DNA from 4 places in the Priestia sp. YIM B13491 genome. Region 4 is predicted to be linked to each of the others. Evidence: riboswitches for the same ligand, from Rfam matches in the RefSeq annotation. Region 4 holds a riboswitch; each other region holds the start of a gene.
The links. A riboswitch is a leader RNA that binds a small molecule or an ion and turns the genes downstream of it on or off. The one in region 4 is predicted to bind S-adenosylmethionine.

Region 1: another riboswitch for S-adenosylmethionine. It lies ahead of ACFX4E_RS05595 (BMP family lipoprotein); the one in region 4 lies ahead of ACFX4E_RS18520 (phosphoadenylyl-sulfate reductase).
Region 2: another riboswitch for S-adenosylmethionine. It lies ahead of ACFX4E_RS04705 (hypothetical protein); the one in region 4 lies ahead of ACFX4E_RS18520 (phosphoadenylyl-sulfate reductase).
Region 3: another riboswitch for S-adenosylmethionine. It lies ahead of ACFX4E_RS06750 (trans-sulfuration enzyme family protein); the one in region 4 lies ahead of ACFX4E_RS18520 (phosphoadenylyl-sulfate reductase).

The regions. Positions count from the first base shown of each region.
Region 1 covers NZ_JBHZOR010000001.1:1,076,808-1,084,266, forward strand. The annotation lists gene ACFX4E_RS05565 (cyclase family protein) at 1-104, shown strand, start outside; gene ACFX4E_RS05570 (GNAT family N-acetyltransferase) at 101-943, shown strand; gene ACFX4E_RS05575 (YjgB family protein) at 971-1,555, opposite strand; gene ACFX4E_RS05580 (putative polysaccharide biosynthesis protein) at 1,891-3,501, shown strand; gene ACFX4E_RS05585 (hypothetical protein) at 3,515-3,883, shown strand; gene ACFX4E_RS05590 (hypothetical protein) at 3,974-4,132, opposite strand; SAM riboswitch class I at 4,462-4,568, shown strand; gene ACFX4E_RS05595 (BMP family lipoprotein) at 4,644-5,654, shown strand; gene ACFX4E_RS05600 (ABC transporter ATP-binding protein) at 5,737-7,269, shown strand; gene ACFX4E_RS05605 (ABC transporter permease) at 7,244-7,459, shown strand, end outside.
Region 2 covers NZ_JBHZOR010000001.1:917,308-924,766, reverse strand. The annotation lists gene ACFX4E_RS04720 (TerD family protein) at 1-932, shown strand, start outside; gene alaP (alanine permease AlaP) at 1,003-2,406, opposite strand; gene ACFX4E_RS04710 (DUF1540 domain-containing protein) at 2,724-2,882, opposite strand; gene ACFX4E_RS04705 (hypothetical protein) at 2,983-3,327, opposite strand; SAM riboswitch class I at 3,391-3,492, opposite strand; gene ACFX4E_RS04700 (hypothetical protein) at 3,614-3,910, shown strand; gene ACFX4E_RS04695 (GNAT family N-acetyltransferase) at 3,923-4,369, opposite strand; gene ACFX4E_RS04690 (hypothetical protein) at 4,450-4,890, opposite strand; gene ACFX4E_RS04685 (glycosyltransferase family 2 protein) at 4,999-5,988, opposite strand; gene ACFX4E_RS04680 (DUF6044 family protein) at 6,001-7,459, opposite strand, start outside.
Region 3 covers NZ_JBHZOR010000002.1:110,570-118,028, reverse strand. The annotation lists gene ACFX4E_RS06790 (hypothetical protein) at 1-60, opposite strand, end outside; gene ACFX4E_RS06785 (YppF family protein) at 186-380, opposite strand; gene ACFX4E_RS06780 (YppG family protein) at 611-1,024, shown strand; gene ACFX4E_RS06775 (hypothetical protein) at 1,056-1,202, opposite strand; gene ACFX4E_RS06770 (CotG/ExsB N-terminal domain-containing protein) at 1,347-1,787, opposite strand; gene ACFX4E_RS06765 (CotH kinase family protein) at 1,959-3,044, shown strand; gene ACFX4E_RS06760 (spore coat protein) at 3,274-4,329, shown strand; gene ACFX4E_RS06755 (hypothetical protein) at 4,399-5,061, shown strand; SAM riboswitch class I at 5,230-5,347, shown strand; gene ACFX4E_RS06750 (trans-sulfuration enzyme family protein) at 5,419-6,564, shown strand; gene ACFX4E_RS06745 (trans-sulfuration enzyme family protein) at 6,548-7,459, shown strand, end outside.
Region 4 covers NZ_JBHZOR010000005.1:4,573-12,031, forward strand. The annotation lists gene ACFX4E_RS18495 (sirohydrochlorin chelatase) at 1-46, opposite strand, end outside; gene cobA (uroporphyrinogen-III C-methyltransferase) at 60-839, opposite strand; gene cysC (adenylyl-sulfate kinase) at 931-1,530, opposite strand; gene sat (sulfate adenylyltransferase) at 1,543-2,694, opposite strand; gene ACFX4E_RS18515 (sulfate permease) at 2,747-3,826, opposite strand; gene ACFX4E_RS18520 (phosphoadenylyl-sulfate reductase) at 3,846-4,559, opposite strand; SAM riboswitch class I at 4,814-4,916, opposite strand; gene cdaS (sporulation-specific diadenylate cyclase CdaS) at 5,229-5,855, shown strand; gene ACFX4E_RS18530 (VOC family protein) at 5,953-6,336, shown strand; gene ACFX4E_RS18535 (potassium channel family protein) at 6,404-7,192, shown strand; gene ACFX4E_RS18540 (YugN-like family protein) at 7,202-7,459, opposite strand, start outside.

The DNA of each region.
Region 1 (7,459 bases), on a different contig from region 4:
ATCAACTAAAGGAGGAGTCCTTTTTATTTTACGCCGTGCCTCCTAAAATAAAAGGAGTTGGAACGTTTCCGGTAAGAGCATTTGCGGAGGTAGAAAGAAAATGATCCAGTTACATAGATATAGAGAAGTGCAGGAATTTAAAAACCAAGTAGAGCCGCTTTTATCAAAGAATGAAGTTCTTCATAACTTAGCGCTCGGCATTTTACACAGCTTGCAGGAAAACAGCAAACCAAATTTTATGGGTGTTATTTTAAAAGACAGCCGTGCTGCGCTTGTGTTGCTGCAAACACATCCTAAGCAAATCATCCTGTCTCACATACAGAAGCTAACGGAGGGTGAACTAAGCGAAGCGGCAGAGCTGCTACAAGAAATCGACATACCGGGCTTAGTTGGAGAAAGACAAATGGTTTTATATCTTTCTCAAAAGCTAGCAGATTTAAAAAATCAAGAAGCTTCTTTGAAAATGGATCAGCGCATTTATCGGTTAGACAAAGTAAAAAAAGCAGCGGATGCTGACGGAGTGCTGGTAAAAGCAAGGTTGGAGCATCTTCCGCTCGTGACAGAATGGATTTGGGAGTTTATGGGCGTCATTGGAGAGCCTGTATCAAAAGAACAAGCTGCCAAAACAGGAGAAGCTTTTATTAAAGCAGGAAGGTTATTCCTATGGGAAGTGAATGGCAAGTATGTGTCGATTGCCAATGCTACGCGTCCAACGGCCCATAACATTACGATTAACTATGTGTACACACCTCTTGAAGAACGTAAAAAAGGCTATGCCTCAAGCTGTGTATCCACGCTTTCTCAGCTTATGCTAGACGAAGGATTTCAAACAACAAGTTTATACACAGATATGACAAATCCTACGTCTAACAAGATTTATATGGAGATTGGGTATGAACACGTAGCGGATTCAGCATTGGTTTTATTTCATGAAAAAAAGTAGCAGACAGCCTGCTACTTTTTCTATTACTTAAGGTTTTTTAACTAAATTAACGTGATTTAACGTTTTGCTATCATCAAAAATGAATTCAAGATCATAGGCGCCGGCGTGATAGGTGTACTTCGTTTGAGTAGTACCATCACCTTTTACTTTGCCTGTAAAGTTCGGCTGACCTAATTCTTTCTTTAAGTTAGCTTGGGTGATGGAGCCTAGATTTGTTTGACGCTCTACATTTGTACCAAAATAGCGGATTTCGTTGATGACGTTATTTTGATCATAGCCAAATGCGTATCCAGGGTGACCCATTTCCGAGTGATAGTAGTCAAAGTTGTTTGATGAACCTTCAGGCGGGGGACCGAACTGATCGCGAACGTCTTGACGCAGTGTTTTGCCAATTTTGAAGTCTGCCGTTAAGCGTGGCACTTCACCTTTTACTGCGGCGTTGTAAATTTCATTAATGTTTTTTACAGCTGTTTGACTTTGACTGCTTGTTTCTTGAGATGTAGCTGCATGTGCTGGTGTATCAAGCTGAGCGACAGGAGCAAATCCAAACGCAGCAATTCCTGTAATCGTTGCAGCCGCCGCTGCTTTTGATAGTCGTTGTTTCATTTTCATGATTTTTTCCTCCTATATATAACGATTTAGCAACCTCAGTCTACCTAAAAGAGCAGGTAGGCCAGAATGGTCAAGGAGTCTTAGTTTAGTTGGTAACTGATATATATATATAATTTAACACGTCTTTTAGAATGTAAACGTCAGGTAAAGTAAAAAGCAAAAAACGCTTCATTTATCATAGGTTAAAAGATTGGTTTATATTCCTTTATTAGGTAAAAAACGTAATATAGAGAGGGTTCTAATGTTTTATAAAAAACTAGATAATAATTGTAAGTATGATACAATAAATCAAGTATTTGTTAAAAATACAATATTTATTTCTGGGGTTTTGATGTATGGAAAAAAATTTGATGAGAGGTACGCTTTTGTTAACAGCGTCTTCTTTGCTAACAAAAATTTTAGGTTTTATTTATATTATTCCGTTTACGGCCTTGGTGGGAACGTCAGGATACGCGCTTTATAAGTATGCATACGGTCCATACACCTTGATGCTAAGCTTGTCGACGATGGGTCTTCCGCTTGCTGTTTCAAAGTATATATCAAAATATAACGGTCTTGGAAACTACCGTGCTGGACAAGATCTATTAAAAGCAGGACTTCTATTAATGACGATAACGGGCATCATAGGCTTCTTAGTCCTCTATACGATGGCGCCGTGGCTTTCTGAGCTAGTGATTAACGGAAAAGATTCCTCAGGAAATAGTCAAAAAGACGTAGTATACGTGATTCGAATGGTGAGCTTTGCTTTAATTATTATCCCGCCTATGAGTCTATTACGAGGCTACTTTCAAGGTAACCAGTCCATGGGACCATCCGCGCTAAGTACAATTATTGAACAAATAGTGCGCGTGCTGTTTATTTTAGCAGGAGCATACGCTGTTATTCACCTTTTTCATAGCACGATGACAAAAGCTGTTGGAATCGGTACGTTTGGAGCGTTTGTTGGAGGCGTAGGGGGTATAGGAATTCTCGGTGCGACTTATCTAAAACGCAAGCGGCTGATTATGAAGGAAGTAAACAGCGGAAAGAATAATAAATTCATTTCGTTCTCTTCAATGTTCAAAGAGCTTGTGACGTACGCTGTTCCATTTGTCTTAGTTGGTTTAGCGATTCCAATCTATCAAAATATTGATACGTTTACGATTAACATCCTTTTTCAATCAATAGGGTATGGACAAGCTAAAGCCGAAATAATCAACTCTGTCATTGGATTAGCTCAGATTTTAGTGATGGTGCCGGTATCGCTAGCCACCGCCTTCAGCATGTCGCTGATTCCCGGCATTACATCTTCTTTTGTGCAGGGAAATTTACGAGAAGTAAAAGGAAAGATTACAAAAACGCTGCAACTGCTGTTATTTTTTACTCTTCCTGCTGCTGTGGGGCTTTGTTTATTAGGCAAGCCGGTATATATGATGATTTTTGGAGCAAAAAACAGTCCTGAAATCGGTGGAGTTGTTTTACAATGGTACGCGCCTGCTGCCGTTTTATTTGCTCTTTTTACAGTAACAGCCGCAATTCTCCAAGGAATTAATCAGCAAAAGAAGCTAATTTTAGGCTTGGGCTTAGGAATTGTTGTGAAGCTAGTATTAAACGTACTGTTGGTTTCAAGCTTAAAAGAAATTGGACCGGTTGTCGCGACTTACGGAGGGTATGGTGTATCGGTTATATATAACTTTTATTTAATTGAAAAATCCATTTCTTACCGAGTTCAATCACTGGGACAAGCTGCGTTGACACCTGTTTTATTAGTAAGTGTGATGTCAGCCGCTGTGATTATCGGCAATTATACTTCTCACTATTTTTTAGAAAATAAGCTGTCTGCATCTTCACTTGCAATTAGTACATCTTGTATTTCAATTGCTTTAGGTGCTGCCGTGTATCTAGGACTTGGCGTAAAAACAAGTTTAGGGCAATCCGTTGTATTAAATAGAAGAAAAAGAATGTAAAGGAGAGAAAGTAGTGTCAAAACGATTTGTACTAACCGTAGCGGCTGGAGGATGTATAATAATTTCCGGCGCGCTGCTGCTATTAAATTGGGAAAGAGTGTTTGGAGATTATCGTCCCATTCAAACAGCAACAGCTGTATTCAAGTTAGAAGTGGGAAGTCAAGATGTAGCAAAGACTACGGATTCAGATGATGCTCTTCACTATATGGTTAAAAAAGGGCATTTAGATGAATATATTCAACTGATGAATGAAAAAGGCTATGTGTTAAAAGAAAAAGACATTAATCATAACCGACTTGTTTTTAACGATGGACAAGAGGATGAGCAAATTTACTACAAGCGCTTTGCTAGGAAGTATACGATGATTGATGGAGAAGGGTAAAAGCATTCACTGAGAATAACTACATACTAAAATCATTAAAAGAAAACACCACCTTGCGAATAAAAGGGGGTGTTTTTTAGTTAGGTTATCTTATCTTAGTTTCGCTCTTGCTATACCTGTTACGACCATACTAGTAATAAAAATAACTACGATTCCAACATTGGTTGGGTTATCAAAAAAGATTTTTGAAACCGCCAAAGCGATAATGAGTCCAATAGCTACTCCAGATAATTCTTTTATCAATTTCAACGTTAACACCTCTTAAAAAATATCGCTCAGGAAAAGTCTAACATTCTTGGTAAAGTGTTTTCAATCGATAGTGGATTAACAAAAGAGATGTAATAAAAGTGCTCTGCTACACATGATCCTTCTAGAAGACTAGCAGACTTACCGTAAGCGCTTTGCTAGGAGGCATACGATGATTAATTTAGAAGGTTGATCTGTATTTTAGTAGACTAAAACCGTATAATCCTATCTGTTTTTAAAGTTTTTTTGCGTAAAAAAAGAAAAATAATATTGACAATTGTTAAAAAACTATTAATATTGACTATATTACATAAAACAAATAGCTATTGTTTTCCTTATCAAGAGAGGTGGAGGGACTGGCCCTGTGAAACCCGGCAACCGCTGTCTATGACAGAATGGTGCCAAATCCTTAAGAACAGTATGTTCTTGAAGATGAGGAAGAGACGTTTGGTTAACGAGCTCTTCCTTTATATAAAGGAAGAGCTTTTTTTATATTATAGGGGGAGTAAGTTAAATGAAGAAGTTTCTTATTTTAGCCGTTGCGCTTGTACTACTCGTAACTGGCTGTCAGTCAAAAAGCACAAAAAGCAGTGGAAGTGAAGAGAAAGGAAAGAAGCGAATTGCTCTTGTTTTACCTGAAAAGATTGGAGTTAACCCGTTTTTTCAACAAATGGATGATGGAGCAAAACGCGCTGGAAAGAAGTATAACATTGATATAAAGACAATTGAATCCACGGACCAAGCAGCCATTGAAAGTAATTTGCGTGCTGCCGTAGCAGAAAATTATGATTTGATTATTACATCTTCTTTTGAATCCGAAGATGCGTTGAAAAAAGTAGCTCAAGAAAACCCGCAGCGTCAATTTGCGATTATTGATACAGTGGTCGATTTACCAAATGTAAGAAGCGTTGTATTCCGTGAACAAGAAGCTTCATATTTATTAGGAGCAGCAGCAGGATTGGTTACAAAAACGAATAAAGTAGGAATGGTTGCAGCAGATGATATTCCATTATTAAAAAAATGGACGGTAAGCTTTAAAGAAGGATTACAATCAACAAACCCCAAAGCCGAGTTTCTAGTAAACTACGTTGGAAGCTTCTCTGATCCAGCTAAAGCAAAAGAACTTGCTATTTTACAGGCTTCAAAAGGAGCTGACTTTATCGCCGGAGCTTCAGCGGTAGGCGACTTGGGTGTATTTGAAGCAGCAAAAGAAAAGGGTTTTTATACGGCTGGCCAAGATATTGACCGTACGGAAGTAGATCCTGAGCATATCGTTTTATCGCAGTTAAAAGGATCTGATGCGGCTGCTTATGAAACGGTAGAAGCACTCGCAAATGACAAATTTAAATCGGGCGTAGTGACATACGGCTTAAAAGAAAAAGGTGTTGGGTTAACGTATGTGACTCAAGACAGCAAGACACCTCTTAATGACTTTGTAGGGCAAGATGTAATTGATCAATTAAAAGAAATTAAAGATTCGATTATTGATGGAAAAACCGTGGTAAAAGATCCGTTAGCCAAGTGAGTTGAAAAGAGAAGTCGAGTAAGGCTGGCTTCTCTTTCTTATTTTTGAAAAAATCCTAAAGTGGAAAGGAGCAATGAATGGAATGAGTGAGCTGCTGCAGTTAACGAATTTGACGAAAAAATACGGTTCGTTTTTAGCGAATGATAACGTGTCATTTACGCTGAAAAAAGGCGAGGTTCACGCGCTGGTTGGAGAAAATGGCGCTGGGAAAACGACGTTAATGAGGATGCTTTACGGAATGGAAAAGCCGAGTTCAGGAAGTATTCAGCTACATGGGAAAACCGTCTCGTTTTCATCTCCTGCAGATGCCATTAAAAACGGAATAGGCATGGTGCATCAGCATTTTATGGTTTTTCCTCATTTTACAGTGGCTGAAAACATTGTCTTGGGGCATGAGCCAAAGAAAGGCCTCTTTTTTAATAGAAGGCAGGCGAAAGCAGATGTACAGCAATTAACCGAAACGTATCAAATTTCAGTAGATGTTCATAAAAAAGTAAAGCATTGCTCGATTGGAGAACAGCAAAAAATTGAAATTTTAAAAGTGCTGTATCAAGGAGCAGAAAACATTATTTTAGACGAGCCTACCGCCGTTCTTACTCCTCATGAAGTGAAGGAACTATTAAAAACAATCCGTTTTTTAGCTTCTCAAGGTAAAAGTATCGTTATTATTACACATAAGCTGCAAGAAGTGATGGAAGTAGCGGACCGCATTACGGTTCTTCGAAATGGTAAAGTAGCCGGCGTCACAAGTAAAGAAGATACCAATGCTCACCACCTAGCCAGGCTGATGGTAGGGCGAGAATTAAAAGAGCGTCCTGCAAGAATGCCATCAAAAGGTACCTCTCATTTAAACGTACAAAATCTCTTTCTAAAAGGAAAAGGACAAAAAAACGTATTGCAAAATGTGTCTCTTCACGTTTCTGCGGGCGAAATTGTCGGTATTGCAGGCGTGTCGGGAAATGGACAATCAGAGCTGCTTCAAGCCATTGCTGGATTAGTAGAAACAGATAGTGGCAGTATCAAACTTGGTGATGAGCACCTTACAGGGCGATCTGTGCGTGAAAGAAGAGAAGCAGGCATCGCTCATATTCCAGAAGACCGCTATATGTGGGGAGCCTCCAAAGACGATACGATTGAAGAAAATGCACTGATGGGCTATCAGTATAAACCTTCATTTTCAAAAATGGGCTGGTTAAAAAGAAAGATATTCAGTTCTAGTGTGAATGAATGGATAAACGAATTTTCGATTAAAGCCACTTCATCTAAGCAAAAAGCAGGAGAGCTGTCAGGGGGAAATCTGCAAAAATTGATTGTTGCCAGAGAGCTTGGCCAAAACACTTCTTTTCTACTTGCTGCTGAACCAACGCGAGGAGTAGATATTGGGGCAATGGAACGTATTCATGATGCTTTGATTCAAAAAAGGAATAATGGCTCCGCTATTTTACTTGTGTCTTCGGAACTGTCGGAGATTATCTCACTATCAGATCGAATTTTAGTTATGTACGAAGGCAGTATTGTTGGAGAGCTTACAAGGAAAGAAGCAACAGAAGAGAAACTAAGCATATTAATGGCAGGAGGAACGGTAGAAGGTGATACAGTTGCAGAAACTTCTTAAATCATTAATTCAGCCGATTATTGCAGTTATTTTTGGCTTAGCAATAGGAGGCATTATTATTTCCTTAACTGGTGGTTCGGTTCTTCAAACATATACAGAGCTCTGGAATGGAGCGTTTGGTAATTTTTATTTCTTCACTACTACGCTGGCTCGCGCTACGCCTATTCTTTTAATTGCGTTAGGTGTCGGG
Region 2 (7,459 bases), on a different contig from region 4:
ATCCCTTACCTTCTCTTCGTAAGGATCTTTGTGAAGGTGTAATAAATGCATGCAAAGATGCTTTACATGACCGTTTTGCCAAGCTGCCACCTCTTGGAAATGTATGGGTTGATGAACGTTTGCATGAACAAACTATACCATTTTCACAGCGTTCAAGCAGTAAAACGTTAAAAACGATTAGCCGCGGCAGTAAATTAACAATACCTGAAGGCGACACGCTTCGTTTTTTCATTTGGTGGAAAGAAGGCTTTGTAAATGGTGAACACACTGGTAATGGTGAACACACTGGTAATGTAGATATTGATTTATCTGCCGGAATTTACGATGAAAACTGGCTGTATAAAGAGCATATTTCCTATACAAACTTATCTTCAAAAAGCTTCAAAGCTTTCCACAGCGGAGATATTACATCTGCCCCTAAGGGAGCATGTGAATTTATTGACTTGCATATCCCTACTGTTCTAAAAAAAGGCGGCCGTTATGTATTAATGAACGTTTATTCATTTTCCATTCAACCTTTTGTTATGCTCCCCGAATGCTTTGGAGGATGGATGATGAGACAGCACGTAGAGTCCGGCGAAATATTCGAACCTTCTACCGTACAAAATAAAGTAGATCTTGCTAGTGATTCCACCATTTCCATCCCTTTAATTTTTGATTTACAAGAGCGAAAATTAATCTGGACGGATATTTCACTGCATCATCATGTTGAATTTCAAAATAATCTTGAACAAAACAATGGATCTCTCTCTCTTATGGGAAAAGCCATGACAAAGCTTTTGAAGCCAACGCTTTATGATCTTTTTTCATTTCACGCACAAGCTAGAGGAACACTTGTCTATGACAAACAAAAAGCTGACACTATTTATTCGCTTGATGAAGGTATTACTCCTTATGATATTGAAACAATTATTGAAACCTACCTAAACTAATTATTTATAGGAAATTAAGAACAAATAAAATAAAAGAAAAGACCTCTTTCCAAGAAAGAGGTCTTTTCTTTTATTTCACTAGCTTTTGCTCAGTCTCAGCTGAACCTTGACTTCGTTTATGAAATCCTTTTGCGTAGTACGCGATAATAAGACCGATAAACCATAATGGTCCGATGACAACTGCAATTCTTGTATCTGGATTATATGCCATGAGAACCACTACCAGCGCTAGGAACGCAAGTGACACATAAGATGTTAACGGAAATAAAGGCATTTTATATTTCAGCTTTGCCTCTTCACCTGTTTTTAACGTTTTGCGATACTTAATTTGAGAAAGCAAAATAATTCCCCATGTCCAAATCGCACCGAATGTTGCAATGCTTGTTACCCACGTAAATACCTTGGCAGGCACAATGTAGTTTAACGCTACTCCGACTAATAGCGCACCTGCTGATGCTAAAACAGCTTTTCCCGGTACGCCGCCTTTTGTAAGCTGGCCATATCCTTTTGGCGCTTCTCCGTGTTCTGCTAAGTTAAACAGCATACGGCCTGTACTAAAAATACCGCTGTTACAAGAAGAAAGAGCTGCTGTTAGTACAACAAAGTTAATGATACCAGCCGCCGCTGGAATGCCGATTTTTTCAAATGTTAATACAAACGGGCTTCCCTGTGAACCAATTTCTTGCCACGGATAAATCGACATAATGACAAATAACGCACCGACGTAGAAAATCAGAATACGCCAAAAGACAGAATCAATCGCTCTTGCTAGAGATTTTTCCGGATTTTTCACTTCTCCCGCGGTAACGCCGATCATTTCAATTCCTAAATACGCAAACATGACCATTTGCAGCGACAGCAAAATACCTTTGAATCCGTTCGGGAACAGTCCGCCGTTGTCCCACAAATTTTTAATACCAGTCGCAACGCCGCCGTTGCCGATTCCAAACACAATCATTAATAATCCAACGGCAATCATTAACACAATCGCTAAAATTTTAATAAGTGCAAACCAAAATTCCAGTTCACCATATGCCTTAACAGCTAAGAAGTTAACTGTTGTCATGATGACAAGCGCCGATAACGCCCAAATCCAGTTTGGTACATCCGGATACCAATATCCCATATAAATACCAACGGCTGTAATTTCAGCCATACATGTTACAACCCATAAAAACCAGTAGTTCCAACCTGTTAAATAACCAGCAAGCGGCCCTAAATAGTCGCGCGCGTACTTGCTGAATGAACCTGCAACAGGTTTTTGAATCGCCATTTCCCCAAGTGCTCTCATAATAAAAAACATAATCATTCCGCTAAATCCGTACGCCAATAATATTCCCGGCCCTGCTAATTTAATAGCAGATGCAGATCCAAGAAACAGCCCTACCCCTATGGCTGCTCCTAAGGACATCAGCGTCACATGCCTTTCTTCTAACCCGCGTTTCAATTCTTTCCCCTGAGTTTTCCCCTGCATAAACGTCTCCCCTTTTTCCAATCTGTCAAAACGAGATGAACACAGCCTTTTTGTTAGCGCTTTCATATAAGTTTGTGCTAAAAGACAGCTAGGCTGTATATTTGTATTCTATCACCTTTCTCTCACTTTTCTTTTGTCGAAAAACAAAAAAATTATCGTATCATTTTGTTTAAACACACAATTAGACGTAGACACTGCTTTTTTACTATGTATTTATTATTGCACCTAAGTAATAGTATTTTTTTAAAAATAGAAAAACGCCGACTCAATTCCGTCAGCGCATCGTTCATTTTATGCTTTTTTATAAAAACTAGCATTTATCTCGCGGGTTCAAAAGTTTTACAGCCAGGTTCTTCCGTTTCAGAAACATGGTGACTACTTTCAGGACTCACAACGTAAATGGACTCTGCACTGCATTTATTTCCGGATTTCCAATACATGCACTCATTCACTTCACATAATACACCTTGGGCCACTGTTATCCCTCCTTTTTTTGTCTTATCTATTTACTACCCGAAATATAACGCTTCTAACATTTACACGTAAAAAAACCGCTTGTTTATCAAGCGGATCTTTTTATTGCGTGTGTTCAACATACTGTTTTTTAGCTAAATATAACTCACGGCTCAGCGTGATCCGCCGTTCTCTCAAGCGGCTTAATTTAGCCTGAAATTGTTCGTTAGTTGGCTCTTCTTGAATCAAGCGATACGTAAAAGAAATATCTTCATTTAACTGTTTAAAATCTTCCCATATCTCTTGAACGAGGGCGGATTGTTTGTCTTCAAATGAACGATTTTGCTGCGTTTTTAGCGCAGCTAAAATTTCCTGCTGCCACGTTTCGTCTTTTATTTCTTTGGCTAATAAGTATAGATCTAAATAATCATCAGTGCTTAACGTTGTTTGTCTATTGTTCAATGTCATCACCTTTTCCACACGAAATTTTTCTTCCTAAGAAGAGGGTTTCATCATAGAAAAAGATTCCTCTCCTTATCTATCAGAGCTAGGCTATGCTGGAATTAGCACCATTCAATAATTGTGGTTGCTGAGGCTTCAAAGGGCCAGTCCCTCCACCTCTCTAGATAAGAATATTTCGTTTTTAAATTATTTCTGACTATTCTAATATGTTTTGTAGGTTACGTCAATAGCTTTTCAATAAAAAGAAAAAAGAAGTAAAATATGGTATGCTTTCATAAAGGATGGTGAGCACATGAAACGATATCTGTTATCTGCTTTTTTGGGAAGCCTGCTGCTGCTTCTTACTATTGCTTTTTCATCTACTTTCCATATTGCAATTGTCAAAACAACCGGAAGCATTGGAGGGATTATTTTAGCAGCGGCGGCTTTGATTATGAACGCGCTTGAAGATCCCCCCTCTTCAGACAATACAGGTGGAGGAGCCGTTGAAGTACTAGATAAAGGTTCCGTTTGGGCTACTTATTTACTTTTACTTTCATTACCGAACCTCATCGCATGTATAACATCTTATGTTTTATGGACTCGCTGACATTCATCAACGTTACGGACGTTTTGCCACTTGGAAGCTCATTGATATTTGTTTATCTACAAAGCCAAGTTCACGATACACATGCTGTGCAAAATTCCCAGCATGAACGCTGAGTCTGATTTCAGGGTATCCTTTGATAGACAATTCATCAATTGCTTTTTGCATTAACGGCTTGGCTAGACCTTGCCCGCGGTATTCCGGTACAACATATAATTCGTAGATAAAGCCAATTTCTTCTTTTGAAAAGAAGTCGGCAGATGGGCCGATAAGAACCCAGCCTGCGAGTTTATTTTCTTGTCTTGAAACTAAATAATAACAGCCTTTTTCAAGGGCACTACCAACTAGTTCATTTACGCGTTCTGCTGACGGATGAAACTGCTTCATTGTTCCTTCAAACAGCGCATCAGCAGATTTTTTCCGAATTTCTTGTATTTCTTCTTCAGTAGCTTTTGCAATCATTACGATCTCTCCTTTCGTGTTCGTTTTCCACATACGAGGATAAATTCCTGCAAAAAAAGTCTTCGCCTAAGCGAAGACTTTTATTTAAATTCAAAATGTTCTTGATGATTGCCTCGTTCGTCCGTCCAGTTAATCATAATGTCTAAACCTGCCGCTTTTCCAGGAACAGCAAAATTCGCATAGCGAAAACGCTGACCGCTTTTGCTTAAGTTAGACCGTTCAATAGGAGAAAACAAGCTGTATTTCGCCTTATTTTTTCCTTCGTGCCGAAAAGCTTGGACCTGCACGCGCTCTACGTCTTTTCCAATGTTTTCAACGGTTAATCCATATGTATGATAGACGTTATTTTTCCACTTTAGCTGATTATCTCCCGTCATGCTCGCTTTTGTGAGTTCAACTGACCATTGTTCAGATGATTTCTTCATTGGAAGCTTCTCAATCGAAAGAGCGCTGACATGAATGGCTGCAAAAGCAAGCCAAACAAAACAAAAAGTGCTGACTGTATAAAATAGTCTTTTCATAGATTCTGATCTCCTTAGAAATTTTAGTAGTAGCATTTCCTGTTCACTTAAAAATTATGATAAACGCTTTAACAAAAAAGCCTCTCCATTTAGGAGAAGCTTCTTAAATTAATGCATAAGCAAATCTTTTTGTTTGGCTAATGAGTGTTTTGTATATAAATCTCTTTCAATCGCATATTTAGGACGCTGTTTCACTTCGTTAAAAATCTTGCCAATATATTCTCCGACAAGACCCATTCCCATTAGCTGCAGGCCGCCTACAAGCCAAATCGATAAAATAAGAGACGTCCAGCCGATTTGCGTATGATCTAAATATTTTTGAATCAGCGCATAAATACCAAACGCAATACTAAAGAGAAAAGAAGCTCCTCCAAGCAGCGTCAATAAGCGTATCGGCGCTACGCTAAAAGATGTAATCCCGTCGAATGCAAAAGCAAGCATTTTCTTTAGGGGATATTTTGATTCGCCCGCTGTCCGTTCTTTGCGGTCATATGTGACTTCCGTGGAGCGAAATCCTACTAATGGTACAAGGCCTCGTAAAAAGACGTTGCCTTCTTTATATTTCATAAGTTCACCAAGAGCACGTTTGCTCATGAGACGAAAATCGGCGTGATTTTGAACGAGCTGAATTCCTAGCCTATTCATAAAACGGTAAAACCCTACTGCCGTGGTTCGTTTAAAAAATGTATCGGTTTCTCTGCTGTCTCGAACACCATATACGACTTCATACCCGAGCCAATATTTCTCTACAAAAGTACGAATAACGCTGATATCATCTTGCAAATCTGCGTCAATGGAAATGACGCAGTCAGATTGCTTATGGGCTGCTTCTAGTCCTGCCAGCAAAGCATTTTGATGTCCTACATTCCGCGCTAGCTTCAACCCTTTTACAAACAAATTGCTGCAGCTTTCTTTTTCAATAAGCGACCACGTGCTGTCTTTGCTTCCATCGTCTACAAATAAAATGGTACTTTCACTTGATACAAGACGTTCATTTATCAGTTCTTTTATTACAGTAGTTAATTGAAAAGATGTTTCTGTGAATACTTCTTCTTCGTTGTAACATGGAACAACAATTGTTAAAATAGGTCTGTTCATGTTATTGCCCCCTTACTTTGCTTCATATACATACACTTTCCAAGCGGACTGTTTATCGTTAAACGCTTTTAAAAAGTGCAAACCGTCACTTTCAGCATTTTCAATTGGCACAGCTGAAAAGATATAGCGACCGCCCATTTTTTTAAATTGGCTGATATTAAGCTGCAAATGACGGATTTTTTTCGTTGAGTCTTTTCGGTAATCATATTTTTTCCCTAGCTCGCTAACAAACACATAGCAGCGGTTGCCCCAGTGATCATAGTAACTTTCTAACTTTTTATTTTTATCAAGCTCTTTGGCAATGATTTTGCGAAACTCATGTTTATACGTTAACGGATAGAAGTTGTTATACGTATCGAGCGTATAAAAGCCGTTATACTGAGCAATTGATGGATGAAGCCCAATGCTTGCTACCCGATAAGATGATTGAGGTTTCCCTATATATCTGCTGATTTCATCGAATTGATGGACAGCATAAAATTCTTTGACTGACGGCTCGTGATTGTAGCGATAATAAAGTTCAGGATTCGCTATAAACAACACAAGCAGCTGTAAAACCAAACACACCCACACAAACTTTTTCCACGCCTTGCCCCTTTTCCATAAAACATAGCCGCCAACGGCAAACATCAAATAAATAATGAGCGGGCGTAAAAAATGAAATCTAGCAAAGTTAAATGTATTAAAAAGCTGATATTTTTCTTTTAGCGGCTCCCATCCTTTATAAAACCAAAACGCATACCAAATCGACAGTAGTAGATTAAGAATAAATAACTGCAAAAACGTTTTTTCAAGCTTCCCCTTCTGATTCCGAGCAACGATCCAAAGTACGATAAAAGAAAGCGGTAAAATCACAAAGGTATGAAGCGTCATTACATGCGTATGCCCAAGCGTATAGTTCTTAAAAGCAAGGCGAACGGAATGTCCGAAACTTAGAGTAGAGCTTAAAAATTCATTTCGACTCGTCGGGGCCTCGGGAAATAAAAGAGAATCAACAAGCCGGTATTCAATGAGCAGAAATACAGCGGTCATCGCTGCAATACTGTTTAAAAAAGGAATATTCCACGTTCGTTTTTTCACCGCATCTCTTAGCCATAGCAGCCCCATCGCCGTTAAAAAGAAGAAAAATCCTAGCACAAAGCTCGCGTAAAACGGAAGCAGTAAAAGTGTAAGCCATTCCTTCCACGTTCCTTCGCGGTTTCGAATGGTTAAAAATGCCCACAGCGCCAGCGGCTGTCCTAATGTACTCAGCATGCCCGAAGGCCAAAAAGGCGTAAGTGCAAAAGCAAGTGATACAAGCACTCGAATCGCATAAGCATCCTCGCTTTTAATAAAGTGCTTTTTTAATAATAAATACATTCCAATTAAAGCAAATACACGCGTAATCGTTTGGCTGAGGCTGTACGCCAGCATGGTAGGAAACAAACCATACAGCCACTGAATACCGCTGAATTCTGTTCCAAACGTATTC
Region 3 (7,459 bases), on a different contig from region 4:
TGTTTTAGTTACTGCACTTTGGCCTTGCTTTTTATGATCAAAATGTTTTCCACGACTCATGAGATAGACCTCCTTTATTGAATACTGCGTTAAAGCTTTTATAGTATAAACAAGTCAAAAAAGAAGTATGTGTCCACTTTATAAGAAACAAAGAAACCACCGATTTCTCGGTGGTAGTAAAAAAATTAATCATCTTGTGCACTAAAATCGGGCTTAGTAGCTCCAATTTGTTCGAGTTCACGTACAGCGGCTTTGTAATTCATAGGAGTTAAAAAACCTTTTAAATACTGCTGCTGAGCAAAATCGAGTAATTCATTACTTGACTGCGGCTCATATTGTTTCACCGCAATAAAAGCTTCTTGAAGTTCGTTCACATACATGTAAATTCCCTCCTAATCCCCATTTGTGCCACTACGTATAGGTAGTATCACTTGTTCTTATCGTACCATATATTTAAATAATCTCGTTTTTTTGAAAAATTTAAACTTTCGACAGAAACCTACATATTTTTGAATGCGTTCTCCAAAAGTACAAGTAGACGAACGTCACCTCTTATTTCTGCATACATACTATATATTATGTAATATTAAAAAGGAGGTATTGATTTTGCATGTATACAAGTAAGCACTATCCGTATTATGAGCAACATCAACCAGAACGTTTTGATTTAAGTCAGGTACATCCATTTCCACAGTATCACCAGCAGCCATGGACGGAAGCTTATATGCCGCAACATCCGTACGCTCAGCAACAAATGCCTTTTGGTCCTCAGCAAATTCCCTATATGAACGGAATGTACCAGCAGCCCATGTACAATAATGCAGGTGCGCCTTTTAATCCATACCCTAAAGCTCAGCAACAAAAGCCTCAGCCTTCTCAATTTCAGTCATTAATGTCTCAGTTTAAATCGAGTGATGGCAATTACGATATGAACAAGATGATGAATACTGCGGGGCAGATGATGGGAGCCATGAACCAATTAACATCCCTAGTAAAAGGGTTTTCCGGGATTTTCAAAGTATAAGGACTAGAAGGTGTTTTCTAGTCCCTGCTTATTATTTTTTCTTTTGATTTTTCAAATAGCTTTCTCCAAGAAGTGTAAATACTTCATTGTAAGTTAATCCGGACTGAGCATTTAAACGTTTGACTTCTTCGACATCTGTTGTTGATGAAGTTGAAATTTGATGCTTGCTTTTTTTCATAAAACCTCTCCTTCTCTATGTAAAATGAATAACATCCCATCTTAGTATATTTCCAAATGTGCCCTACTATAAGTGGAAAAAAACGCCGAAGACACTCATGGTTCTTCGGCTTTTTTTTGCAATAAAGATGAGTGTTTAGAAAAATTAAGAGCGGCGTGAACGGCGAGCACGACGTGAACGACGAGTAGAACGACGTGAACGACGAGTAGAACGACGAGAGCGGCGAGTAGAACGGCGTGAACGACGGGTAGAACGACGAGAGCGGCGAGTAGAACGACGAGAGCGGCGAGTAGAACGACGAGAGCGGCGAGTAGAACGGCGTGAACGACGAGTAGAACGGCGTGAACGGCGAGTAGAACGGCGAGTAGAACGACGAGTAGAACGGCGAGTAGAACGGCGAGTAGAACGGCGAGTAGAACGACGAGTAGAACGACGAGTAGAACGACGAGAACGGCCAGTGCTACGAGAAGAGCGACCCGGCTTTGTTAGTGGACCGGCAGTTGGCTCTTGAAACATAAAAGATTTCAGTTCTGTACATTCCAGGGCTTCAGCAGCCTCTTTAATTTTTTCAGGTGTAATATGCAATACAAAAACCTCCTTGTCAATTGGACTAGGTCTTGCATTAATAGAATACGCACTGATGCTTGTCCTTGATATGAGTCAAAAGTGGAGTTTGCGCAAATAGTTGATGAGGTGGGGTATCATGGAGAATTTACCCTTCATATACTTTAATAATTGAAGAAAGGTGGTCGAATAATGAAGCAAAAAGAAATCCCTCAATACGCTCTGTTTGTGAATGTAAAAGATTTAAAGGAAATACAAAGAGATATTTGGTCAGAAGAAGCGGTTCAGGCAACGATGAAGTTTAACAAAAAACGCTACGATATTGATTTGCTGCTAAGAGGCTCCCACATTCGGAAGATGAAAAAAAAGTCATATTATATTGAATTTTATTCTCCAAAAATATTTCAGCGTGCCAAAGAAATACACCTAAACGCTGAATACAAAGATCCATCGCTTATGCGCAACAAATTGTCCCTCGATTTTTTCTCCTCTTTAGACGTTTTATCTCCTCATTCTCAGTTTGTCACTCTTAAGATTAATGGGAAAAATGAAGGAATATATCTTCAGCTTGAATCGGTAGATGAACTATTTTTGAAAAAAAGAAATTTAGCGGATGGATCCATATTTTATGCAGTGGACGGAGATGCTAATTTTTCTTTGATGAGCGATTTGGATAAAAGGCCGAAAACAACTTTGTTATCTGGATATGAAGATAAAGCAGTGAGAGAAGGGGATGAGGAAAAATTAGAAAATTTTATATTTAATCTTAATACGTGGACAAATACGGAATTCGAACAGAATATTGAGAAGTATCTGAACGTCGACCGCTACTTATCTTGGTTAGTCGGTATTATTTGTATGCAGAATTACGACGGTTTTGTCCATAACTATGCCCTCTATCTAAATCATGAAAGCGGTCGCTTTGAACTGATTCCATGGGATTATGATGCAACTTGGGGAAGAGATGTAAATGGGAAAGTAATGGAAGGAGACTATGTCCGCGCACAAGGATTTAATACGCTTACAGCTCGCTTACTGGCGGTAAATAGCATTAAAAAGCGATATATTCAAAAAATGAACAATGTTCTAAATAATCAATTTACAATAGAATGCATGAAACCAATCATTTATCAACTGCATGAGTATATTGCTCCTTATGTATTAAAAGATCCTTACGTAAAAGATAACTTGGAGCAATTTTATAAAGAACCCGAATTTATGCTGTCTTTTATAAAAGAACGAACAGCGTATATTGAAAATAACCTTTTGACTCTTTAAAAAGAGATAGATTTATAGGCACTTTATAGGCAACAGTGGATTTTGCTAATAATAGGCAAATGCAGGAAATCAATAGCTGTACATGATACGTATATATACAGTATGAATGACCAATAAGGATAACTAATAAGGAGGAAAAACAATGAGTAACTATTACTATGGCCAAGAACAAGGGCAAAATCAAAACCCGCGCCAAAAATCAAGCCAAAAACGCAGCCGAAATATACAAATGCCTGATAAAGGCTATTCTTCTCACTTCAAACCCCTAAAAGGAAGAGTGGTGACCGTTTATCGTGGAGGACCTGAATCTAAAACAGGTTATTTGGTTGACGTGCAATCAGATTATTTAATCTTAGCAGTGGAAAGCAACAATAACAATAATAACAATGATGGTGAAAATAACAACCAAAACAATCAAAACAACCAAAATAATAATCAACAAGAATATACACTTGTATATTATCACTTAGCGCATGTAAAAAGTATAACTGAAGATACTATGTCAAATTCGGCACAAACGTTTACTGGAATTAGCGCAGAATTAGAATTATATCGAGGAAAAACTTTTGCTACAACTTTATCATTAATGAAAACTAAATATGTGCAGGTTAACCAAGGTGGACCTGAGAAAAAAGCAGGTCAGCTTCTTGATGTCTTAGGTTCATTTGAATCTGCTTATATAGTATTACTCACAGAGGACGACGGTGTCATCTATATTAATACTGAACACGTTAAGAGTGTGAGTGAATATCAAAACAACAATGGAGATCAAGCTAGTCAATCTGCAAATGAACTCGTAGTGAGCCAAGAACCAGAATATATGAAATCCAAAAGCTTTAACGATCTTTTTGCCCACCTTTCTCATAAATGGGTATCAATCAATAATGGAGGACCTGAAGCTGTAGAGGGCGTGTTAGTACAAAGCCGAAATGGTACATTTACACTTGTGCAGAATAATCAAGTATTACGCTTACAGCCAAGACACGTTAAAACCATTTGTGTAGGAGCAAAAGGGGCTTTTAAGCAAAACGATAACAATCAAAATAATGAAGAAACAGAAGAAAATGGAGAGACTGAAGCTGCAAAGTCTACAGAAGAGCGTACAGGAAGCCGTACGGGAGAACGTACAGGACGCCGCACGGGTGGACGCACAGACGATCGTTCTCGAGGACGCCGCTCGGGAGGACGCACAGGTGATCGCTCCGGAAGACGCCGTACGGGTTCACGCTCTTCAACACCGGCTGAGAAAGTTATTAAAACGAAAAATTATCGTTGGAAAGCATGATGAAATGGAACATAAAAGGTGCTTATAAAGCACCTTTTCTATCATATGGGAAAAAGGAGGAGAATGAGTATGAGTATGAATCATTATATCAATAAAATTGTGGAGTTAGATATTTCAGGTAAAACGACATTTGTTGGCAGACTTATTGATCTTGGATTAGATATTATGGTTTTGTATAATGGACATGATTATTTGTATATTCCTCTTTTACACATGCATGGTTTGCGGGAAGTATCTGAAGAAGACTATACGGTTTTACGTGAAATAGAAGAGAATTTAATAGAAGAAAGTCAGCGGATTTCTTATCGTAATATTTTACAGCAGGCAAAAGGGAAATTTATTGAAATTTATGTAACAGGAGGGAAATCATTGCATGGCTATATCACAAGCGTGCTGAATGATTATCTTGTGTTTTATTCTCCAGTGTATAAAAATGTCTTTGTTTCTCTGCATCATTTGAAATGGCTCACTCCTTACAGCAATGAGTTAACCCCTTATTCTTTAAGTGACAAAGAGCTCCCAGTAAGGCCCGCCTCTGCACCTTTTGTCAGAAACTTTGAAGAGCAGCTTAAAAAATATGAAAATCAACTGGTCGTATTAGATTTAGGGGATCAATCAGAAAAAATTGGCGTACTTAAAGAAGTTTCTAATAATATTGTTGAACTAATTACGGCAAATGGAGAAAGTATGTATTGGAAGTTAGCTCACGTAAAATCTGTACATTTGCCTTAGAAAAAGAGACCTCGCTTTCGTCTCTTTTTTTTTATGTGCTTATCAGGACAGGTATATTGAATAAACAAATGAGATGATTTAAATTTTTTAGAAAATTATGTTGACAATAAAGAAAATCTTTATTAAAGTTATTAACAACAAACGTTAACCACCAACAATTATATAGAACTCTTATCAAGAGTGGCGGAGGGACTGGCCCTGCGATGCCCGGCAACCATCAAATGAAACATTCATTTGAACGGTGCTAATTCCTGTGGAACATCAGTATTGTTCTAACAGATGAGAGAAATCGTGTATAAACGAACACTCTTCCATCTGTGAAGAGTGTTTTTTATTTTGAGTTAAGGAGAGAAATAGATGAAAATTGAAACTTTATTAGTTCGTTCAGGAGTAGGTCGTGATCCTTCAACAGGTTCTATTACAACACCCATTTACCAAGCATCAACATTTGCTCATCCTGCTTTAGGGCAAAGTACAGGATTTGACTATGCACGTACGGCAAACCCTACTCGTACAGCATTGGAAGAAGCAATTGCTGCTTTGGAAAAAGGAGAAGTAGGAGTAGCATTCGCTTCAGGAATGGCAGGTGTAATGGCAGTTTTAGCACTATTTAAAAACGGAGATCATTTAATTGTATCAGAGGATTTATACGGAGGAACGTACCGAGTACTAAATGAAATTTTTTCAGAGCAAGGAATTACTGTTTCGTACGTCAACACAGCCCATCTCGAGCAAGTAAAAGATGCGCTTCGTCCCAACACAAAAGCTTTATTTATTGAAACACCTACGAATCCAATGATGCACGTGACTGATTTGCCAGAAGCAATTTCGTTAGCTAAACAGCATGATTTGCTTACTATCGTTGACAATACCTTCATGTCCCCTTATTATCAGCGTCCTTTAGAGCTTGGAGCAGATATTGTGATACATAGTGCAAGCAAATACATTGGGGGTCATAATGATGTAGTTGCTGGTCTTGTAGTGGCTCGATGTAGAAGCTTAGGAGAGAAAATTCGTTTTTATCAAAATGCAGCTGGGGCAATCTTAGGTCCACAGGATAGCTGGCTGTTATTACGCGGTGTTAAAACGCTAGCGCTTCGTATGGAAAAGCATAATGAAAACGCACTGAAAATTGCAAATTGGCTTACTGCTCATGATCTCGTGGAAAAAGTGTATTACCCTGGTCTTGAAACACATCCAGGCTATGAAATCATGAAGAAACAAGCAACTGGATTTGGAGGCATGATTTCTTTTGCTGTCTCACACCCTGACATCGTGTCAGTACTTTTAGAAAATGTCAAAGTTATTACATTTGCAGAAAGCTTAGGAGGCGTGGAAAGTTTAATGACATTCCCAGCTCGTCAAACACATGCTGATATTCCGGAAGAAATTCGAAATCGTGTCGGAGTAACAAACTGTTTACTGCGATTATCAGTTGGAATTGAGCACGCAGATGATTTAATTAAAGATTTGAAGGAGGCATTTGATGCATACCAACAATAATAAACATAGATTTGGTACGAACTTAATTCATGCAAATACAGGAATTGACGGTCATTTTGGAGCGGTTAACGTACCTATTTATCAGGTATCTACATTTAACCAAGAAGATGAGACGAACAACGGCCGCTATGACTATTCTCGTTCAGGAAATCCAACTCGTGAGGCTTTAGAAAACACCATTGCTCAGCTAGAAAATGGATACGCTGGTTTTGCTTTTTCATCAGGTATGGCTGCTATCTCATCGGTGTTATCTATTTTTGAATCGGGGGATGAAATTTTAGTTTCACATGATACGTACGGCGGGACATATCGTGTATTAACACGATTATTTTCAAAGTTTGGTATCAAAACAACTTTTGTTGATACAACGAAGGTTGAGAAAGTTGAAGAAGCTATCACAAAGGATACGAAGGCTATTTATATCGAAAGCCCTTCAAATCCATTTTTACAGGTAACGGATATTAAAGCAGTAGCAAGTTTGGCGAAGGAGCGCAATCTCCTTACAATTGTGGATAACACGTTTTTAACACCTTATCTACAGCAGCCGATTGACCTTGGTGTAAACATTGTGATTCATAGTGCTACAAAATATATCAGCGGTCACAGTGACGTCATTGGCGGTTTAGTTGTAGTAAGCGATGAAAAGCTAGCAGAAGAAGTAAAGTTTGTACAAAATGCTTTTGGTGCTATCTTGGGACCGCAGGATTGTTTTTTACTGCTTCGAGGAATTAAGACATTAAAAGTTCGTTTAGATCAGCAGTTAAAAACAGCGCTGCAGTTTGCAAAGTGGCTTGAAGAACAATCTCTAGTAAGCCATGTATATTATCCAGGCTTAAAAAGTCATCCAGACCACAAACTGATTTCAGAACAAGCAAATGGATACGGAGCTATGATT
Region 4 (7,459 bases):
CTTCTTTTACGCGGCTGCCATGGCAAACATATAAAACTGCATCCATATAATCAACCTCTTTAGTAAGCTTCTTGTGCAAACGAATAGTAATGCTGTCCAGTCTTCTCAAACCAATTTAATCGGTCATGAAAATTCACAACTTCACCAACGATAATCATACTTGGATTTTCAATTTGTTCTTCTTTAACAATATCAACAATTGTACCAAGAGTTCCAGTTACAGTGCGCTGGTCGGCACATGTTCCCCAGTGAATCAATGCAATTGGCGTAGCTGAAGTTTTTCCGTGTTTCATTAACTGTTGGCAAATGTACGGTAAGTTCCGCACCCCCATGTAAATTGCAAGAGTATCTACACCTTTGGCTAGGCTATCCCATTTGATTGCATCATGCTCGCTATCTTTACGATGGCCTGCTACAAAAGCAAAGCTTGCGCTGTATTCCCGGTGAGTGACAGGGATTCCTGCATAAGCAGCAGCTGCGATGCCTGATGTAATTCCTGGAACAATTTCAAATGAAATGCTCTGCTGCACGAGAGCTTCTGCTTCTTCCCCTCCGCGTCCGAAAACAAATGGATCTCCGCCTTTTAAGCGCGTTACAATTTTTCCTTTTTTAGCGAATTTCACTAAAAAGTTGTTAATTGTTTCTTGCTTGAGGGTATGATAGTTCGGAAGCTTTCCGCAGTAAATGATATCTGCATCACTTTTAGCATACTCCAGCAGGTCCTTATTCACTAAACGATCATATAAGATAACATCTGCTTGCTGAATTGCTTTCAGCCCTTTTAATGTAATTAAATCTGGATCCCCCGGTCCTGCACCGACTAGATATACTTTCCCCATGAATGCCTTTCACCCTTCCATCATTTCCACGTCTCCGCAGCGCTCCCACATTTTAATTTGAATTAGAACAGCGGACAAAGTCCGCTGTCATTTAGATAAATTTTCGGTTAGCTAAATATTCAATAACAGTTTGTACACATTCTTCTACAGACTGTGTGCTTGTATTAATTGTTAATTCAGGGTTAGCCGGCGACTCATACGGAGAATCAATTCCTGTAAAATCACGGATTTCTCCGCTTCTTGCTTTTTTGTAAAGCCCTTTTGGATCTCTTTTTTCACACTCTTCTAACGGACACTCCACGTATACTTCCAAAAATTCATTTCCCTCTAAGATCTCACGCACTTGAGCGCGGTCCTCTTGGAATGGAGAGATAAATGCTGTTAGTACCACTTGACCGCTGTCTACAAATAGCTTAGAAACCTCACCGATACGGCGAATATTTTCTGTACGATCTTCAGCAGAAAACCCTAGATTCTTATTTAAGCCGAAACGAACATTGTCACCATCTAATACATAGTTGCGAATATTTTTATCAAAAAGCGCCTTTGCCACTGCGTTTGCTACGGTAGATTTACCTGAACCCGAAAGACCTGTAAACCATAATACAAAACTGTGATGATTATTTTGCTCGCGTCTTTCCTCTTTTGTAATTCCAGCATCATGCCACGTAATGTTTGTTGATTTGCTCACTTCAACCGCTCCTTATTTTGAAGATACTTTTTGTTTTGCTAATCCTTTAATTAACACTTCAATTACTTCTTTACGGCTGAATGTGCTTGGTGGCACTTCTCCGTTACGAAGCATTTCACGTACCTTTGTTCCAGATAGAATCATATGATCTTCCTTGCTGTGAGGGCATGTTTTCGTTGATGCCATCGATTCACACTTCTTGCAGTAGAAGCTGTGTTCAAAGAATAAAGGTGTAATTCCTAATTCATCTGCTGTAAAGTTACTGAAGATTTTCTGTGCATCATATGTTCCGTAGTAGTCACCAACACCAGCGTGATCACGGCCTACAATGAAATGCGTGCATCCAAAGTTTTTTCGAACCATTGCATGAAAAATCGCTTCTCTAGGTCCAGCATAACGCATCGCAGCAGGGAAAACTGCTAAAGCTACACGATCGCTAGGATAATAGTTCTCTAAAAGTACTTCATAACTTTCCATACGGATATCTGCTGGGATATCATCTGACTTTGTTTCTCCTACAAGAGGATTTAAGAACAGGCCGTCTACAATTTCTAATGCCGTTTTTTGAATATATTCGTGCGCACGGTGAACAGGGTTACGAGTTTGGAATCCAACAACCGTTTTCCAACCGCGTTCTTCAAATGCTGCTCTTGTTTCAGTTGGATCTAGGTAATACTTTTCAAAACGCGTTTTAGGTGTACGTTCTACAAGTACGATTGGACCTGCTACGTATACATTTGGGCGTTCCATCATTTTTTTCACGCCAGGATGAGCAAGTTCTGCTGTGCGGTACACATTTTCCGCTTCTTTTTCTTTATTAGGCGTATATACTTCAGAGACTTCTAAAACACCATACGTTACGCCGTTTTGAACAAGCTTTACTTTGTCGCCAATGTTTAATTCTTTAGCTTGCTCTTCTGTTACAGGAAGAGTGATAGGAATACTCCATACTGTTCCATCTGCTAAACGCATATTTTCAACAACTGATTGATAATCTTTTTCTCCTAAAAATCCTGTAATTGGGCTGTAAGCACCAATTCCAATTAGTTCTAAATCACTTAGAGCCATGTTATCTACTTCGATTTCTTTTGTTAGTGAAGTGTAGTCATATGTTGGTTGATATAAATTAATTAATTCTCCACCGTGTGCTTGAATTGTTGTCATTTTGTAAAATCCTCCTTAAATAATTAACACAATATAATAAAAAGCACTTGAATCACGCAGTCATTTTTTCTTTTTCCGACTGCAAGTTTGCTCTTTTTCTTCTAGTCGCTCTAGCTAAGCTTAGAACACCTGCTGTGGCAATGCAGCCGCTAGCTAGCACCACAAATGAATATAAGTCGCTTTCAAGTACTAATTTCACAAGAACATATGAGATTACGAGTGAAAATACGGGGGATACCACCCAAACCTTTAACATTTGAATGACCACTTCACGCTGTTCTTTCGTGAATCCCGTTTTCGCTGCTCCTATTCCAATAATAGAAGACGTAGTGACCTGTGTAAGCGGTACTGGCAAACCAAAAAGTGAAGCTGCTGTAACAAGAGAAGCACCAGTACCCGAGATAATGCACCCTTCTCCTACAGAATAGCGAGTAATTTTTTTCCCGTTTGTTTCAATAACTCGGCCGCCTAGTAAAAGAGCTCCGAGCGCCACAGCCAGTCCTCCTGCTATGACACCCGTTGTGGCATCCATTAATCCAGCTCCTACTAGAGGACCGACAGCATTTGCCACGTTATTCATTCCAGCTGAGAAGGCTTCAAAAAATCCCGTGGCTATAACTAAAATCGTTAAAACTCTTTTCCACTTTCCCTCTGCTTCTTTTTTATGCGCTCTGCGTTTTATCACTTTTCCAATCAGAAAAGCAATGACAAATGAAACCAGCGGAACAATAATCCAAAAAGACATGACAACTAAAAGTTTTTCCACATACAGAGATTGATAAGCTACTCCTACTCCAACAACTGAACCAACCGTTACTTCACTTGTTGATAGAGGGATACCAATTAAATTTGCGAAAAAGAGTGACAGCGTTGCAGCAGCCAGAATGATAATAACTAATTCTACTGACAGCAATTTTTCAGGTATGATACCTGAACTGATGGTTTTTACCACCTCGCCGCCTCCGATAATGGCTCCGAGCACAATACCTACAGCACAGATGAACAAGGCTACTCTTCGCTTTTTAATCGCACCGGAGCCGTATGAAACGCCCATAGCTGCTGCTGCACCGCTTGCCCCGATATTCATTGCAAAAAAAAGCGCAATGATAAAGGCAACATATAAAAGCATCATTTATTCAGCTCTTTCGTATTTAAGATTCGTGTAATCCGCATTCAACTTTTTGTGTACCTGCCCATCTTCCTGAACGTAAATCGTCTACATTGTAGGCAGGTGCGGTACAAGGCTCACAGCCGATGCTTGGGTAGCCTTGATCATGAAGTTTGTTATATGGTAAATCATGCTTATACACATAGCGCCAAACTTCTTTCCAAGACCAATGAATCAACGGGCAGACTTTAACTTTCTTGAATTTCTCATCTTTATTAAAATAATTCGTGTTGGCACGAGATTCAGACTGCTCGCGTCTCAAACCAGAAATCCACGCATCATAAGGAGCAAGAGATTCCCTTAACGGGATGATTTTTCGAATTTGACAGCATAGGTTAGGCTGACTCTTCCAAAGCTCATCTCCATGTTTCTCAGCTTGTTCTGCAAGAGTTAAATCTGGTTTTTTTATATGAATACGCAAATCAGGAAAGCGTTCTTTAATTGCATCAATCACTTCATATGTTTCTTTAAAATGAACGCCCGTATCTAAAAAGACAATTTCAGCATCTTTTTTCACTTTTGAAATTAAATCAATTAACACGATCCCTTCAATACCAAAGCTTGATGCGTAAATAATTGAATCTCCGTAGGTATCATACGCCCACTGCAATGCTGAAAGGGCTCCTTTTGTTTCATCTTCACTGTCGAACTCTGGAAATGTATCACTCCAGTTTTCGTACGTATATAAGTCTGCCATTTTCTTCACTCCAATTCTTAGTTATCCGCGTTATCCAATAAAAAAAGACGGTTTTACCCACTAGAATTGGATAAAACCGCCTCTAGTGTGTCTAGTCAGCGAAACTATTTAATTCTTACTTTTCTTCGACGTGCTCAAAGATTCGTTTTAAGTCGGGGGTTACAGTCATTGATGTCCCTCCTTAAATTATCGCTTGCGCTATATCAAAATAAAAAGTCTTCCATATTGAAAGACTGGGTAGGCAATAAATTTTTACCTTATCTTTCAAAATGATACACACTTTGCTGGAATTAGCACCTTGCTAAGCAGGTTGCCGGGGTTCAGCGGGCCAGATCCCTCCACCACTCTTGATAAGCATTTTTTAAAAATTTTAGCATATTTAGAATATTTGTCAACATTAAAAATCATATATCCGATAAGAAAACTATACTTTAAATTCACAGAAATATCTATACTTTTATTTAAAACAACATATGTAAATTTAAACCAAATGTGAACATATCAGTTTGTAAAACGCTTTCTTTTTCCTCAACTTTTTATATTCTCTTCCTAAATAAAACACAACACCTCTCTATAAAATTAATAAGGGATTTATAAGCTTTACGGATAATTCACCCACATTAGCACACATTACAGATAACACTGACTGACAGATAGGAGCTATATAAGATGGAGAGACATTCCTTTCAATTAGACGATACAATTAAAAATAATGTGCGAACATATTTACAGCAAATTTCAACTGAAGCCTCTAATTTAATTAAACATTTAGATACGAGTGATCATTGTATCCTATGTGATTTTGAGGAGATGAGAAGGTTATTTCAAGATGTTCAAGCTACGGCCGCCTCTTATTACTTGCGTCATTATCTATCGCCTTATACATTTGAATATGCTGCTCTGTCCTTAGCTATTCATAACCTTTCTGAGAAACGTCACGGCGCTTTAATTGTCATTGAACGGGAACAAAATGTAGACCCTCTTATTCAAAAGGGAATGCCTATTCAAGCTCCTGTCAGCGCTACGCTAGTTGAGACACTGTTCTACCCAGGGACACCCTTACATGACGGAGCCGTCCTAATTAGAAATAATCAGCTTATCTCAGCTGCTAATGTTTTACCTCTCTCGTCTATTATTTCAACGACCAAAAAATTGGGAACACGTCACCGTGCAGCCATTGGAATGTCGGAAAAATCGGATGCATTAATTTTAGTTGTATCTGAAGAAACAGGCAAAATTTCGTTTGCTCTTGATGGAAGCCTCTACCCTATTCACTCCAGCAAAAATATGATTTAAGAGCCCTTCCCTGATAAGCAGCCCCATCTTGACTTCTATATCCTTTCTCTTTAATATATTTCATAGTTTTTACATACTATAGATACGGGTGATGCATATGACAATTTTAAAATTTGAACATGTAGGCGTTCAAGTAAAGGATATAGAAGAATCTATTGAGTTCTATACGCAAAAAGTGGGATTAGAGCTCATCGAAACACTACCACATACCGATCCGTCTTTGAAGCTAGCTTTTCTAGGTTTAGAAGGCAATGTAATCGTAGAGTTAATTCAAGGGTATAACTCAAGCTTACCTAACGAAGGTAAAGTTCATCATTTTGCGCTGGCGGTAGACGGAATTGAAGAGGAGTTTGAGCGTTTAAAATCAGCAGGTGTTTCATTTGTGGAAGAAAACATTGTAACTTTGCCAAATGGAGCAAGATACTTATTTTTCTACGGTCCAGACAAAGAATGGATTGAATATTACGAAGTAAAAAGATAAAGATATCTTATACCTTCAGTGAAAAATGGTCATACTGTGGCTATGACTAATCACTGGAGGTTTTTTTATGATGGAATGGCTATTATTTCGACTTTTCCGTCGTTCTATTTTAGTGCGGCTTCTTTTTATTATCGGCTGCCTTGTTCTACTTTTTGGCATGCTTATACATTTCCTAGAGCCGCAAACGTTTGGGAATGTATTTGAAGGAATTTGGTGGGTTATTATTACAATCTCTACTATAGGGTACGGTGATTTTGCTCCGACCACTACGATTGGAAGGTTAGCTGCAATTATTTTAGTCCTGATCGGAACGGGATTTATTACCACTTATTTTGTTACGCTTTCTAAAATTGCTGTTTCCGCTGAGAGCGCTTATTTGGAAGGAAATTTAAAATTTTATGGAAAAGATCACTTCATCGTTGTTGGGTGGAATGAGCGCGCCAAACTCGTGTTAGAGTCTTATCGCGACGCATTTCATAAAGAAGACATTGTTCTTATCGACGACTCTCTGACTAAAAATCCCATGATTTGTGATCGCGTTCATTTTATTAAAGGAAGTCCTTCTCATTATGAAGTATTAGAACTTGCCAACGCTCGGTACGCAAAAAAAGTGCTGATTACTGCCGATCAGCATAAGACAGAAGAATATGCAGACATGAATACTATTGTTACGTTAGTCGCTCTGCAAGGATTGAACCCTTCTATTTACAGCATCGTTGAACTGTTAACAAAAAAGCATATTCAAAATGCACAAAATTTGGGAGTGAATGAAATGATTAAAACAAATGAGTTGATTAGTCAAGTCATGTACGAACATATTTTTGTGAAAAAATTAGAGAGTTTAAAAAAAGAATAGTTCCTTCAATTACTGAAGCAGCGCATCTTCTGCCTCTCTAATTAGCTCTTCTCCTAAGCTGATATACTTTTCTGGAAATGAAGCGTCTGCGTCTTGGGGTTCTGCAAACTGATTAAATGAAGCACTCACATTTCCATTGTGAACATCGTCATCTAGACCAATTTGATATTTATGTGAAAGTAAAAATGGCGTCCCAATCTGTACTGTTGTTCCTTTAGAATCCAGTTCTCCGTTCGTAGCTGTAAACGGGATACGTAAAAACTGATA